Regions from separate parts of the Bowmanella yangjiangensis genome, predicted to be linked through region 2. Evidence: predicted binding sites of a transcription regulator. Region 2 holds the regulator's gene; the other holds the start of a gene.
What was found. Region 2 encodes ArgR, which controls arginine synthesis, uptake and breakdown. Its sites were predicted from a motif close to ANTGAATANNTATTCANT; they were not measured.
Positions count from the first base shown of each region.

Region 1 (4,429 bases), on a different contig from region 2:
CGGTTATCTTACCGCCGCTGATTTGGGCAAGACGAGACGCCTGATCGAGGATTTCTTGCTTCACTTCGTGACCAACCGGCGTTATCACCCGTACATCGGCACCCAGGATAGCCCCCATCAATAATAGTGAGTTACTGACATTGTTACCGTCACCTATATAAGCCAGACGACAGCCTTCCACCTCACCAAGCACTTCCTTGATGGTGAGAAAATCCGCCAGCGCCTGACAAGGGTGATACAAGTCACAAAGGGCATTGATGACCGGCACCTTCGAGGCTTCGGCCATCTGCACTAGGGTGTGATGACTATAAACCCGGGCTACAATGGCATCGGCCCAGCACGCCAGGTTACCGCCCATATCACGGGCATCTTCACGGCCAGCCAGCTTACCGGCCTGGCTGTCCAGATACACCATATGGCCACCCAACTTGTTGATACCTATGTCAAAGCTGACCCTGGTACGTAATGAAGGCTTCTCAAACAGAGCAGCGACGGCTTTGCCATCCAGCGCCTTACGATAGGCAGATGGATTTTGCTTAGTCTGTTGAGCCAGCTCCAGCAGGCTCAGTAGTTCTGCTTTGCTCCAATCAGCAAAAGTCAGCAGATCCTTTTTCATAGGTCTTTCCCCAGTTTCCCCTAAATGGGTTTCAGTCAGGATAAATACGCGTTCCGGCGGACTGATTGCCCGCCAGGCGCAACAAAGATTCGGGTTGTTTCCAGCTGGCGATAGTAACCGGCACGCCAATATCACGTGCAGCACTGAGCGCAGCTTCAACTTTGACAGTCATGCCGTCACGGATAACACCAGCGTCGATTAATTGCTGAATTTGTACGGCATTCAGTTCGCTGAGCAGTTGTTTGTCTGCGTCTAATACGCCAGCCACATCAGACAACAAAATTAGCTCGCCATGTAACAGTTGGGCCATCACAGTGGCCGCCTGGTCGGCATTAATGTTGAGTAACTGACCGGATGGGTCGGCACCAATAGAACTGACCACGGGCAGATAATCCTGGCTAAGTAACAACTTCAGCAAGGTGGCATCAGCTGGCTCAACACTGCCCACTGCACCATATTTAGCATCCATCGGGGTACACTTCACCATACCGCCGTCAGTCAGTGCCAGTCCCACAGGGTTCAGACCGCTAGCGATGGCTTGCGCCACCAGTTGCTTGTTAGCCGTTCCAGCCAAAGCACCCACAATATAAGGCATTTGTTCGGCACTGGTGACCCGCAAACCATCTATCTTGACGGTTTTCAGATTCAGGGCCACCATCCACTCTTCTACAATCGGGCCACCACCATGTACTAACAACACAGGTCGGCTTTTTTGCAACTGGGCCAACACATCAAGCAGGGCTTTGGCTGCTTGCGCATCACCAATAAAAGCACCACCGACTTTAACGATTAAGGGTTTCATACGGTTTTCTCCGCCAGACCCGTCTCAGGGGCGTAGCCAAAACGGATATTGGCGCATTGCAAGGCTTGTGCGGCTGCACCTTTTAGCAGGTTATCAATGGCACTGGTCACCACCAGATGCCCGGACGTTTCATCCAGCTTCCAGTGCAAATCGCAATAGCAGGTACCCGCCACTTCGTCGATCTTCGGCCAGCTACTGCGAATCCGCACCATAGGATTGCCCTGATAGGCGGAGTTATAAGCATCACTCACCTGAGATGCCGTTACACCGGCTTTAACCTTAACGGTTACCGTGGCCAATATGCCACGTTTGAAATTGCCCAGATGCGGCGTGAAGATAACCTGACGTCCCAACTCGGCAGAAATTTCCGGCTGATGTCTGTGCCCAAGCACACCGTAAGCTTGCAGACTGACTTCACAGTAACTGGTGTTCAATGCGGCTTTGCGTCCGGCACCGCTCACCCCGGATACCGCATTAATTACCGGCCACTGCTGTTCATCCAACAGTCCACAGACTTGCAAAGGTTTCAGTGCCGTCAGAGACGCCGTGGGGTAGCAGCCAGGTACCGCCACCAATTTGGCCTGACGAATTTTATCCCCATGCCAGTCAGCCAGTCCGTATACCGCATCTTGCAGCAGCTCTGGTTGCTCATGGGCAAAGCCATAAAAACGCGCAAAGATGTCTTTGTCTTTCAAACGAAAGGCGCCGGATAGGTCCATCACCACAGCCTTGCCAGAGGTGAGGGTGGCCGCCCATTCATGACTGGCTTCGTGTGGTGTGGCCAGAAAGATCAGGTCATAGTCTGCGGCCAGTTGCGCCAGCTTATCTTGCGATAAGGGTTGCAAGGGCATATCCAGCAAGCCGGTAAAACGACCATATAAGTCGCTGAGCAACTTTCCTGCGTCCTGACTGCCTTGTGAGACAAATAACGCCGCCAGTTCAAAGCCCGGATGTTTAGCAAGCAATGCCGCCAGTTCTGCTCCGGTATATCCACTGGCACCAACAATACAGGTTTTCATCATGATAAGAATTTTCGAAGTGTTAAAGACAACAAGTGTAGCAAAATAAGGTTACAAGCCCGCGAAAGCGGGACAGAGGCTAATGTCGTCGCCTGGCGAGAAGTAAAAAAGATGGCGGCAAATTTTGCTGCATTAAGGGATCTGGATGCACTAAAGTATGAATTGTGAGATACTTTGCCACCAAACACATATTTATTCAACAATTGTGCATATTTATTTTGTGAACTTATTATGAAAATGCCGCATTTCCTGGACGCTTACAAACAAATCATTGCGCACCCGACCATCAGCGCATTCGATGAAAAAATAGACCAAAGCAACCTGCCATTGCTGCAAATGCTAGGCAGTTGGCTGGAAGATTTAGGCTTTCACATAAGTATTCAGCCGGTGCCCAATACCCGGCACAAGTTCAATTTACTGGCCCGTATTGGTAGTGGTGATGGTGGACTGTTGCTGGCCGGCCACTCAGATACTGTTCCTTTCGATGAGGGACGATGGCAGTTTGATCCTTTTAACCTCACGGAAAAAGATAACAAGCTATACGGGCTCGGCACCTGCGATATGAAAGGCTTCTTTGCCTTTATTCTCGAAGCCCTGCGGGATATTCCGTTAAACAAGCTGAACAAACCGCTATACATTCTGGCTACCGCCGATGAAGAAACCTCGATGGCCGGCGCTCGTTTCTTTGCCGAGCAACAGCTGATCAAACCCGATATGGCCATCATTGGTGAACCAACCGGGCTAAAACCCATTTGCAAACATAAAGGTCATATGGCGCATACCCTGGAGATCACAGGTAAAGCAGGCCACTCCAGCGATCCGGACAAAGGCGTTAATGCCATTGAGATTATGTACCAGGCGGTAGGCGAACTGATGAAACTCAGAGACCAACTGGCGGCTCAGTATGTGGATCCGGCCTTTAGCGTGACCAAAACCACCATGAATCTGGGTCATATACACGGTGGCGATGGTGAGAATCGAATCTGTGGTCATTGCCGGCTGAACTTTGATTTACGCGCAGTGCCCGGTCTTAGTGACGATGAAGCCATTGCACGCATTGACCAGGCGCTGGCGCCGGTTTACACCGCTTACCCAGGCCGCTTAAGCCGCGCCTTGATGTATGACACCGTGCCATCTTTTGCCAGCCGGAATGAAACAGCGTTGCTGGAACTGGCCGAGCAATTCACCGGCTTTAGCGCCACCAGTGCCAATTACTGCACCGAGGCCCCCTTTGTCAGCCAGCTAGGTTGCGACACCTTGGTGTTAGGGCCGGGAAGCATCGACCAGGCCCACCAGCCGGACGAGTTTATTTCCTTAGATTACGTTAATCCGACCATCAATTTACTGCGCCATTTAATCGGCCAGGTCTGTTTGAAATAGTGGAGAGAAGATTGCAGTTACAAGCAGTGATTTTTGATATGGATGGCCTGCTGATTGATTCAGAGCCATTATGGCGTCAGGCCGAGCAGGAAGTATTTGCCACAGTCGGCATTCGTCTGACCGAGTCTATGTGCTTTCAGACCACCGGCCTTAGCACCGAAGAAGTAGTGCGCTACTGGTATAACAGTTTCAACATTGACCGTCAGGATGTGCAAGAGGTCGCGCGCAAACTGGAAGATAGAGTCATAGAGTTGGTCCAGCGTAAGGGCCAGGCCTTACCCGGCGTGTATGATTTACTCCAGCATTGCCAGAGCCTGGGTTTGACTCTCGCCGTGGCATCGGGCTCTGTCGGTCGCTTGATTGAAGCGGTGCTGGATAAACTGCAACTGCGTGACTACATAGGTTTATACCACTCAGCAGAACATGAAGTGGCAGGCAAACCAAACCCAGCCGTGTATCTCACTACCCTGAACAAGCTCGGATTAGATGCCGCCCGTTGCGTCGCATTTGAAGATTCGGCCCGTGGCGCCCAAGCCGCCAAAGCTGCCGGACTCTTTACTATTGCCGTACCTGAAGCTGGCCATAAAGATCCTGGTAAATTTACTATGGCGG
Region 1 covers NZ_JAHDJU010000002.1:454,209-458,637, reverse strand. The annotation lists gene KJY73_RS11725 (ornithine carbamoyltransferase) at 1-616, opposite strand, end outside; gene argB (acetylglutamate kinase) at 648-1,418, opposite strand; gene argC (N-acetyl-gamma-glutamyl-phosphate reductase) at 1,415-2,440, opposite strand; gene argE (acetylornithine deacetylase) at 2,669-3,817, shown strand; gene hxpB (hexitol phosphatase HxpB) at 3,829-4,429, shown strand, end outside.
Region 1: a site for ArgR is predicted at 2,621-2,638, ahead of argC (N-acetyl-gamma-glutamyl-phosphate reductase). Genes of this name have one in related genera too.

Region 2 (4,429 bases):
ACCCCAATTCCAATGTGTATGCCGAGCTTGGCTCCACCTGGCGCTTTGTTATGCGCCATCCTGAACAAGCCGCGCATTTGCTTGGCAAACTACTTCGCTATGTTGGTGAAAACAACGTGCTGTGGGGTACCGATTCCATTTGGTATGGTTCACCTCAGGATCAAATCCAGGCCTTTCGAGCCTTCCAAATCAGCGAGCTGTTCCAGCAGCAATATGGTTACCCTGCCCTAACGCAGGCATTGAAAACTAAGGTGCTGGGTTTAAATGCTTGTAAGCCTTACCAGATCTCGGCTGAAGAAATCGCTAAGGTAACCCGCCGCGATAAACTCGCGACTGCCAAAGAAAATTACCGTAATCACCCGAACCCGCATTTTCAGACCTATGGTCCAAAGAACCGCAGGGAATTTCTTAATTTGATGCGTTGGCAAAGTGTATAGAAAACCTTGTCGCCAAACTTGGGGAAGTGCCGAAAATGCACGGAGCAACTTTTCGGCCCGTCCATCCCTGAACATCGCCACTCTTTTTGCATCCCTGCAATCGCGGCATACGACCACCAGGGATGGTGGAAGTGCCGAAAATGCACGGAGCAACTTTTCGGCCCGTCCATCCTTGGACATCGCCGCTCTTTTGCATCCCTGCAATCGCGGCATACCGTCCATCCTTGGACATAAAAAAACCGCCATTCGGCGGTTTTTTAGAATCACTAGCGATTAGGCTTTGTTAACAAAGTCTTCGCCTAACTGGATATCACCACGCAGGCCACCCAACATATCGTCTTTGGCTTTCTGTTCAAATGCACTCAGCTTGCCGTAAGACAGGATCTCTTCCACGCCGTTGGGACCTAAGCGAACAGGGTGAGCGAAGAAACGCGCATCGTCGCTGTTAGTTTCAACATAGGTGTACTCCACCACATTTTCACCACGCATCGCAGCAACCAAAGACAAGCAGAAACGTGCCGCTGCCTGGCCCATAGACAAGGTTGCACTACCGCCACCCGCTTTAGCTTCTACTACTTCGGTACCTGCGTTCTGAATACGGTGCGTGAGGCTAGCCACTTCTTCGTCACTAAACTCTACGCCTTCAACCTGAGACAGCAGAGGCAGAATAGTGGTACCTGAGTGTCCGCCAATCACAGGAACGTGTACATTAGCTGGGTTCAAGCCTCTTAATTCGGCAACGAAGGTTTCTGCACGAATCACATCCAGAGTAGTGACACCAAACAATTTGGTCTTGTCGTACACGCCTTTGGCTTTCAGCGCTTCAGCAGCGATGGCTACCGTGGTGTTAACCGGGTTAGTGATAATTCCAATACAGGCTTTAGGACATGTGTCGGCGATAGCATCAACCAGATTACGCACGATGCCAGCGTTGATATTGAACAGGTCAGAACGATCCATACCAGGTTTACGTGGCACGCCGGCCGGGATCAACACGATGTCACAACCTTCTAGCGCTGTGTTCAAATCGTCCTTACCAAAACCTTTTACTTTCACATCGGTGGGGATATGGCTCAAATCAACAGCTACACCAGGGACTACTGGCGCAACGTCATACAAGGATATTTCAGAGCCTGCTGGCAACTGAGTCTTGAGCAACAGTGACAATGCCTGGCCGATACCGCCGGCTGCACCTAATACGGCTACTTTCATGTTTATCTCCTGTGAATGTGAGTTATTTCATCGACTGACGCCAAGGTCAGTGAACAATATCGATTAATTCAGCCCACCGGCAATCCCGGACACCGTCAGAGCTGACACCCAGGCTGAACGACGGAAAACATTGGGGGCAGAGTCTACTTTGTGGCCGGAGGCTTAGCAAGTGAACTGCGGACACCGATTGATACGTAGCAATGCCTGATAACACAGCATATGCCACAGCCTTCTCTGACGCCAACCAAGCAGTTGATAACGCAACACCAACTGCAACAGACTGACTCACCGGACGTTTTACACAGGCTTAACGGCAGTTTAGCCATTTTGCGTATTCGAGTTTCAAGCCACTAAGAATTGCATGGAGGATCTTCAGTCTTCCAATAACTCAATAATTCCACCGCTTGTCGAGCAACTAGAATAAGACCAAAGTATAAAAACATTGATTCATGTGGACTGGAAGGTAAAGTAACGGCTAATTTGATAGTCGAGCATCGAAGAGCGGAGCCCATGGCAGGAAAACAAGACGAACTAATCAAGTCATTCAAAGACATTCTGAAAACGGAAAACTTTGGCTCGCAAGGTGAAATTGTCGACGCATTAAAAGACCAGGGATTTGACAATATTAGTCAGTCCAAAGTCTCTCGTATGTTAAGCAAGTTTGGTGCAGTGCGGACCCGCAATGCGCTGGGAGAAATGGTCTACTGCTTACCGCCTGAACTGGGTATGCCAACAGCAAAAAGTCCGTTGAAGCAGTTGGTGTTAGACATCGTACACAACAATGTGATGGTGATTATTCGCACCAGCCCTGGCGCAGCACAGTTAATTGCCAGACTGCTGGACTCTTTAAGCCAGGCTGATGGTGTATTGGGTACCATCGCCGGTGACGATACCATTTTCATTGCGCCAGCTGATGTCAGCCGAATCGATGAAACCCTAAAACGGGTGGAAGCGCTGTTTGAAAATGTCTAAATGACACCACAAAGGCATATAGCCTGGTTAGGTTGCAGACAAAAAAGGCCGGTTTATACCGGCCTTTTTTATAAATTTTTATTTAAATTGCAGTTCTAACCAAACCATTCGATGGTCGGATGAACTTTTTCTGTCTTTTACCAGACGGAATAGCTCATCGGCTGGTGCCGGCCAGAACACACCACCATCAGTCACATCCCAACCATTAACGGATGGCAGTACATAGTCAGCTCGCATCCGCCAGCCTGCGGTATGGGTATCGCCTAGTGGATTATCAGAACTGTGTATTTTACCGCCCTCGCTGCGCGGCACAAAACCAGCGTTAACCTTGTCGTGGGTAATTAGCCCAACGATGGCATCGCGCAGCGAGTCACCTTCCACCATGGATGAATTAAGGTCCCCCACTACCACAAATGTATTACCGCGAAAGCCACCCTTGCGGCCTTGATCATCGTACAAATAAGCAGATTGGGTGCCTCCAGACAGGTAATCTACCCAAAACCTGACTTCATCATGATTGCGTTTACCGTTTCTGTCTTCCGGGCCGTCGAACACAGGCGGCGTAGGGTGGCTAGCAAGCACATGAACCGTTTTTCCGTTTACCAGCACAGGGATGTCCCAGTGAGACTTAGACGATAGCCTCAGCACTTGCTGAGCATCCTCAGAGTACCAAGCCTGTCCATCCGCCTTAATTACCTGGGTCATCAAGTTACCCGGCATATCTTTCCACAAAAAACGCTGAAAAGTGCGCACATTGTTATTGTCGATAGGATAACGACTAAGCAGTGCCATGCCGTATTGCCCTGGATATTTGCCAAAGCCAAAGGCATCACCCTTTGTGCCAGAGGCAACCCCATCACCATCTAAATCCACGCCAGAGTCCACCCCGGTGTTCACTGGCGCCAGATAATAATAGGGATATTCAATAGGCTCAGCGCCACCCTGAGATTTACTCAGATAATGTTGAATAAAGGCTTCAACCCCTTTTTTCGGATCAGCATCATAATCAAATTCATTGAGAAGAATGATATCCGGTCTGACCCGCTGAATAATCTCGGCAGTATTTTTAATCTGCGGATGCTGACCACTTTTCAGGTGCTCAAAAAGCTCCTGACCACTTACGGGTTGACCGCGTTCAACATAATTGTCAGCTTCCATACTGACATTGAACGTTGCTACACGTATATCGGCCGAAACCAAAGAAGTTGTTGTCATGGCGAAAAGTAACGCTATCTGTTTAATCATATGGTTATTTCCATCGGTATTGTCAGCTTTTATTCCAATATTTACGATGTATTGATACTGAAAAAGCCGGCACAAGGCCGGCTTTGTATTTTGCGATGATTTTACATCTTCTTAGAAGCTGTATTTCACACCGATACGTACTTCCCACAGAGAACCAGGGTTGAATACTGACTCGCTGGCTGGCTCAGGGTTTACGCCGTTGATAGTGTAAGAACCATCATCGTTCATCTCTGCATCAACAACAGACGCAGCGTTAAATGGTCCGCGACGCTGAATACCCCAATCACTGTTCAGCAAATTACCTACGTTTTTAATAACCAGGAATGCATTTGCACGATGATCAGCGGTAAAAGCAGGTAATTCTTGGTCGAAACGCAAGTCGAATCTGGTATACCAGCTAGATTCGCCAGCGTTACGTGGAACAATTTGTCCACGGTACTTCTCAAGACCTTCCTGTGCGATAAATGCATCAAATTCAGCTTGTACTTCCGCAGAGGCAAATGTCACATCATTTCCGTACTGGTCCATGGTTGGGATGTACAGAAGTGAGCGATAATCTGCCA
Region 2 covers NZ_JAHDJU010000001.1:502,319-506,747, reverse strand. The annotation lists gene KJY73_RS02355 (amidohydrolase family protein) at 1-437, shown strand, start outside; gene mdh (malate dehydrogenase) at 711-1,649, opposite strand; gene argR (transcriptional regulator ArgR) at 2,160-2,621, shown strand; gene KJY73_RS02340 (endonuclease/exonuclease/phosphatase family protein) at 2,700-3,866, opposite strand; gene KJY73_RS02335 (TonB-dependent receptor) at 3,978-4,429, opposite strand, start outside.